2 regions of the Ligilactobacillus hohenheimensis genome follow, and region 2 is predicted to be linked to the other one. Evidence: predicted binding sites of a transcription regulator. Region 2 holds the regulator's gene; the other holds the start of a gene.

Region 1 (3,421 bases), 290 kb from region 2:
AATATGATTAAACGTTACGTTTGAGAAAATAGCACAAAAGCACCCCAGACCACGGTTAGCTTAACCACGATTTGGGGTGCTTATTACTCTTTTCTAATTACTGTTGGCCAGAATTACATCATTCCGCCCATTCCACCGGCAGCCGGGTTAGCGGCACCAGCAGCGGCGTTGTCTTCCTTTTCAGGCTTATCAGCAACAACCGCTTCCGTTGTGAGCAGCAGGGCTGAAACGCTGGCAGCGTTCTGCAGTGCTGAACGGGTAACCTTTGTCGGGTCAACAACCCCGGCGTCAACCATGTCGACCCATTCACCGGTTGCAGCGTTGAACCCAACACCTGGCTTCTGTTCCTTCAGCTTCTCAACGATAACGGAACCTTCTAAGCCGGCGTTTTCAGCGATCTGCCGTACTGGTTCTTCGAGGGCGCGCTTAACGATGTTAACCCCCGTCTGAACGTCGCCGCTTTCCTTGATGGCAGCAACTTTGTCAATGACGTTAACAAGTGCCGTACCACCACCAGGAACGAAGCCTTCTTCAACGGCAGCCCGCGTAGCGTTGAGGGCGTCTTCAATCCGGTACTTCCGTTCCTTCAATTCGGTTTCGGTTGCGGCCCCAACCTTGATTACGGCAACCCCACCGGCTAACTTAGCCAGCCGTTCCTGGAGCTTCTCCTTGTCAAAGTCAGACGTTGCTTCCGCAATCTGCTTCCGGATCTGGTCAACCCGCTCGTCGATGGCATCCTTAGCGCCGGCACCCTCAACGATCGTCGTGTTTTCCTTCGTAACGGTTACCTTCCCAGCTGAACCTAACTGGTCAAGCGTAACGTCCTTCAACTGCAGGCCAAGGTCGTCCGTGATAACCGTAGCACCCGTCAGAATGGCGATGTCTTCAAGCATTGCCTTCCGCCGGTCACCAAAGCCAGGAGCCTTAACAGCAACGGCCTTGAACGTTCCCCGGATGTTGTTCAAAACAAGTGTTGGAAGAGCTTCACCGTCAACGTCGTCAGCGATGATTAACAGTGAACGTCCCTGCTGAACAATCTGCTGTAACAGGTCCATGATTTCCTGGATGTTTGAAATCTTCTTGTCCGTAATCAGGATGTACGGGTTGTCCAGGTCAGCTTCCATCTTGTCGTTGTCCGTTACCATGTACTGTGACAGGTAGCCGCGGTCGAACTGCATCCCTTCAACAACGTCGAGAGTCGTGTCAATCCCCTTTGACTCTTCGATGGTAATAACCCCATCCTTACCAACTTTTTCCATGGCGTTAGAGATTAATTCCCCAACCTTTTCGTTAGCGGCTGAAATTGAAGCAACCTGTGCAATGTCACTCTTTGATTCAACCTTGTGGGACTGTTCGTGCAGGGCCTTAACGGCAACATCCGTTGCTTCTTCGATCCCCTTCCGGATTCCAACAGGGTTAGCACCCGCCGTCACGTTCTTCATCCCGGCGTTTACGATTGCCTGCGTCAGAACCGTTGCGGTCGTCGTTCCGTCACCAGCGATGTCGTTGGTCTTTGAAGCAACTTCAGCCACAAGCTTAGCACCCATGTTCTCGAAGTGGTCTTCTAATTCGATTGACTTGGCAATCGTTACCCCATCGTTTGTAATTGTTGGGGAACCGTATGACTGCTCCAACACAACATTCCGTCCCTTTGGTCCAATCGTTGACTTAACTGTGTCGGCTAACTTGTCAACCCCAGCTAACATCTTCTTGCGTGCGTCTTCCGCAAACTTAATTTCCTTAGCCATTGTCATATCACCTCATGTGTTAGATTTTAAACTCGTCATCACCGCTGACAACTAGTCAACGATGGCCATTAAGTCCTTTTCGTGGACAACTAAGTATGACTCACCATCATGCTTAACTTCGGTTCCAGCGTACTTGTCAAAGAGAACCGTGTCGCCCTCCTTAACCTTCGGTGCAACCGTCGTGCCGTTTTCAAGGGTTAACCCTTCACCAACAGCAACCACCTTAGCGGTTTGTGGCTTTTCCTTGGCGTTGCTTGCTAAAACAATGCCCCCAACCGTTTGCTCTTTTTCTTCTTCTACTTTTAAGATTACGCGATCTCCTAATGGCTTAAGCACAAGCTATCCCTCCAAATGATTTATTTAGCACTCATCATTGGTAAGTGCTAACCTACAATTCATATACTACACACTTTTGCCATGAAGTGCAAGCATTTTTTGTCACTCTTTGCAGGAGAGTGCTAATTAATTAGTAAATAAAAAACCACCGGCTAATTTCGTGTCCTAAATGTCCACTTAGCATCGTCCGTTAACCTGGTAGCTTTCTTCATTAATATGATTATTCTTCATCCTTCTTCGGCCCAAAGTGGTCCAGGAAGTAGATCAGCGTCTGCAGCTCGTTCGTCAAATCCACGTTTTGAATCCGGACTGTTTCCGGGGCTGCAATCCGCATCGGGGTAAAGTTCAAAATTCCCTTCACCCCCGCCGCAATCATCTGATCGGCAACGCTCTGGGCAACGGACGCCGGCACCGTGAGGATTGCCACCTCAATCTGCTGGACGGTCAGCTGCTCCTGCATGTCCGCCATCGGGTAAACCGGCACACCGTTTTGAATTGTTCCGGTAATGTCGTCGTTAATATCAAACGCCGCACTGATCCGCACGTTATTGCTCTGGTGGAAATTAAAGTTGAGGAGCGCATGCCCCAGATTCCCGACCCCAATCAATGCAACGTTTGTCAGCTTATCCTGACTCAGGGTCTTTTTAAAAAATGCTAGTAAACTATCAACGTGGTACCCGTACCCGCGTTTTCCAAGCGCACCGAAGTACGAGAAGTCCCGCCGGATTGTTGCTGAATCAATCTTGACCGCCTCGGCAAGTTCCGTTGAAGAAACCCGCTCTTTCCCCGCATCCTTAAGAAAATTAAGGTAGCGGTAGTAAATTGGTAACCGCCGGGCAGTCGCCTGTGGAATTTTTGCCATGCTGTTAAACTCCCTTCAATTAATCTTCACAAGCAACTATAACATAAACGTTGATATTAGTACGAATTAACCCGCTAACTTCACAATCTCTTTACGTGTTTTTCGAAAATCATATGCTAAAATAGGTAGGATTATTACTTTGAACGAAAGGATGCATACCATGATACTGCTCCAAGCACAAAAAGTTGCCCGGCATTTCGGGGCTGATACCCTCTTCCACGACATTAACCTGGACATCCAGGACGGCGACCGGATTGCGCTCGTTGGCCGGAACGGCGCAGGAAAATCCACCCTCATTAAGATGCTCACGGGAGAAACAGAACCCGATGAAGGGCAAATCATCCGACGGAAGGACCTTACCATCGGTTACCTTGCCCAGAACGCCGGCTTATCGTCGGGCCGATCCCTGTACGATGAAATGTTAAGCGTGTTTGCGCCCCTTCAAAAAATGGAAGCGGAAATTCACCGGTTAGAG
Region 2 (3,421 bases):
AGCCGGCAATCTTTCCGGCATCCTTGGTAGCCTGCCGCTGGGAGTCGTTGAAGTAGGCTGGGACCGTGATAACGGCCTGCGTCACGTCTTCACCCAGGTATGATTCTGCGTAGTCCTTGATGTACTGGAGAATCATGGCTGAGATTTCCTGTGGCGTGTACTTCTTACCATCAATGTCGACCTTGTAGTCGGTTTCGCCCATGTGCCGCTTGATTGATGAAACGGTGTTTGGGTTGGTAATGGCCTGGTTCTTCGCAACCTGACCAACCTGAGTTTCCCCGTTCTTGAAGGAAACAACGGACGGCGTTGTCCGGTTTCCTTCCGGATTGGTGATAATCTTTGCATCCTTACCTTCGAGGACGGCAACGGCTGAGTTCGTCGTCCCAAGGTCAATTCCAATAATCTTTGACATCTACCTTACCTCTTTTTCTTCTTAATTACTGTGCAACAACGACCATGGCTGGCCGCAAAACACGGTCCTTTAACATGTAACCATCCTGGAACACCTCAACGATTGTCTCGGGTTCCTGCCCATCCTCAGCCGGCACACTCTTGACGGCCTGGTGGAGCGTCGGATCGAACTTCTTGCCGAGGGATTCGATCTTGGTGATTTCGTTATCGGTAAAAGCCTTATTTAAGTCCTTAGCCACCATCTCGACCCCCTGCTTAAGGTTCTTAGAAGCTTCGTCATCCACCTCAATCTCAAGCGCCCGGTTCAGGTTATCAATTACCGGTAGCACCGCAGTTGCCAACCGCTGACTCTGATACTTCAACAGCTGCTCCTGCTCCTTCTTGTAGCGCGTTTGCATGTTAGCCATTTCCGCTTCAGCCCGCAGATACTTATCTTCCAGCTCATCCTTTTCCTTGGTAAGCTGGTCAATCTGTTCCTGCGCCGCCTTCAGCTGGTCCTTGACCGTTGGCTTCTTTTTCGCCGCAGCCTTTTTTGATTCCTGCTTCTTAGAATCCTGGGCCTTCTCCTTGGCGGCTACCGCTTCTTGGTTTGCTTTTTCCTTATCCGCTGCCACGTCAACACCCCTTTTCTACTCGTCAAAATTATGGTAGTAGTTCAGCATTTTACGCGTTAATTCCTGCCGGAGTGCCCCCAGAAGCCCAATCACCTTGGAGTACGGCATGTTGGTTGGCCCGAGAATGGCAATCATGCCCTTCCCGTAGTCATCCACGTTGTAGGTCGCTGAAACCACACTATAATTCAGCAATAATTGGTTCGCCATCTCATCACCGATCTTCACGGTAATGTCCTTGTCCTGGGGATCAACAATGTCGGATAACTCCGGTGCCCGTTCCATCAACGCATAGAGCGACTTGGCTTCATCCAAATCACCATCGTTGGCAAAGTTAAAGACGTTCATCTTCCCGCCAACGAAGTACTGCTCGTGCGCAATCTTTTGTAGAATGTCACTCACAACGGCGACCATCCCAGCGGGTTGCTTGAAGTACTTGGCAATTAAGCCAATGTTAGCGGTCAACTTAGCTGGAATTTGCCGGAGCGGCACGCCCACAAGTTGGTCGTTAATCACGCGCATCACGGGTTCAACCTGATCACCCGTCACGCCTTCAGGCAACTGGAACAGCTTACTCTCAACCGTCCCGTCACTAGCCACAAGAATAGCCATCACCTGCTGGTTTCCCAGTGGCACCATCCGGAAGCCTTCCAAGAGGACGTCCTCGACCTCCGGCTTCAGGGTAATTGTTGTGTAGTTTGTCAGGTCCGACAAAATGTTGGCGGACGTCGCCACGATTTCGTCAACCTTCGAAAAATCCCCCTGAAAAGACGAACGAATATCCGCGAGGGCCTGCTGGTCAACCTGGGTCGGCGTCAAAATGTTATCAACATAGTACCGGTAGCCCTTGATTGACGGCACCCGCCCGGAACTAGAATGTTCCTTGCGAATGAGCCCCGCCTTCTCCAACGCCGCCATTTCGTTACGGATCGTTGCTGAACTCACATGGACTGGTAATTGCTCCTGCAACGTTTTTGAACCAATTGGTTGCCCGACATCCGTGTAATCCTTAATGATCGTCTCAAGAATTAACAGTTGACGTTCCGTTAACACCACAATCACCTCTTTTAGCACTTAGCACTCATAATTGCTAAGTGCTAAGTCACCTATAATATACAAAATTGATTGGCATTCGTCAATATTCTGGCTTAATTTTTCTGTTGTTGGGCAAACCACGCTTGAATCGTTTGCCGGTCCTGCTTTAACTGGGCGACCAGCTCATCAGCAGACGCAAACTTTTGCTGCCCACGCACGAAGTCAAACCAGCGGACCTTCACGAACTGGCCGTATACCATCTGGTCAAAGTCAAACAGGTTAATTTCGAGGACCACGTCGTTGTGGTCACCAAACGTTTCGTTCCGGCCCAGCGAAGCCATTCCGTTGTACCAGGTTCCCTGCACGTTGACCTGCACGGCGTACACCCCGATTGCCGGCAAGCGCAGGTTATCCCCATCCGCGATGTTGAGCGTTGGAAAGCCCAGACGCCGCCCCCGGGCAAACCCGTGCACCACGTATCCGTTCGTTTCGTACGGATATCCCAAAAGTCGGTTGGCCAGCTGCACGTCGCCGCCATCAATGGCCTTCCGGATCCGGGTGGAGCTGATTTTATCGTTATCCTGAAGAAGGTGGGTAACCGGTAAAACATCAAACCGGCCCTTGGCGTACTGCGGGAGGGTGTGCATGTTGGCCACGCGGGGATTGCCAAACGTGAAGTCTTCCCCGGCAACCACCGCCACCGTGTTTAACCCTACAATGTAGCGGTCAACAAAGTCCTGGGGCGCCATCTCCGCTAAGGTTTCGTCAAACGTGAGAATGTACTCCACATCAGCCCCCAACGCAGCAAAGTGGGCGGCCTTTTGCGCAGGCGATGTCAGGTACCGGAAGGGTTGCCACCGCATGCCCTGAAACATTAATTTCGGGTACCGGTCAAACGTCATGACGCCTAACCGCGCGTTCCGCCGGGAAGCTTCCTCCTTGGCCGCTTCAATCACCCGCTGGTGGCCCCGATGAACGCCGTCAAAGAAGCCCACCGCGAGGACGACCGGCGCGCCGGCTGCCCGGGTGACGTCTTCCACACTCGTAATCTCCACCGTCTCCATTCCATCACCTACTCACTTAAATCGATCATCCGCTCCGGCTGATACCGGTGCTGCTTTTCATTATAACAGTAGACCGCCCGGACGCGCAGCCCGGTTTGTAAAACAACGCGCGGCACCGGCTGGCCGGCAGTCACCTGCTTTTCCGCAAGAAAGCCACCGTTTTGCACCCGCTGCCACTCACTTGCGGTCAACTGGTGGTGCGGCAACGTCCGCAGGGCGTGGTCCACGGAAACCAGCGTATTTTCGCGCTGCTGGTCGTCCATTTCCTCCAGCTGGGCGAGGGTCACCGTCTCGTCACTG

What was found. The regulator HrcA, encoded in region 2, represses chaperone genes, less so after heat shock. The targets are predictions, from matches to a motif close to TTAGCACTCNNNNNNNNNGAGTGCTAA.
Region 1: groES (co-chaperone GroES) is a predicted target of HrcA. The motif match lies at 2,109-2,135, and genes of this name have one in related genera.

Annotation. Positions count from the first base shown of each region.
Region 1 covers NZ_CANCXC010000001.1:36,519-39,939, reverse strand. The annotation lists gene groL (chaperonin GroEL) at 114-1,748, opposite strand; gene groES (co-chaperone GroES) at 1,800-2,084, opposite strand; gene QOR60_RS00200 (redox-sensing transcriptional repressor Rex) at 2,305-2,946, opposite strand; gene QOR60_RS00195 (ABC-F family ATP-binding cassette domain-containing protein) at 3,107-3,421, shown strand, end outside.
Region 2 covers NZ_CANCXC010000001.1:324,668-328,088, reverse strand. The annotation lists gene dnaK (molecular chaperone DnaK) at 1-412, opposite strand, end outside; gene grpE (nucleotide exchange factor GrpE) at 438-1,025, opposite strand; gene hrcA (heat-inducible transcriptional repressor HrcA) at 1,041-2,075, opposite strand; gene ribF (riboflavin biosynthesis protein RibF) at 2,171-3,121, opposite strand; gene truB (tRNA pseudouridine(55) synthase TruB) at 3,130-3,421, opposite strand, start outside.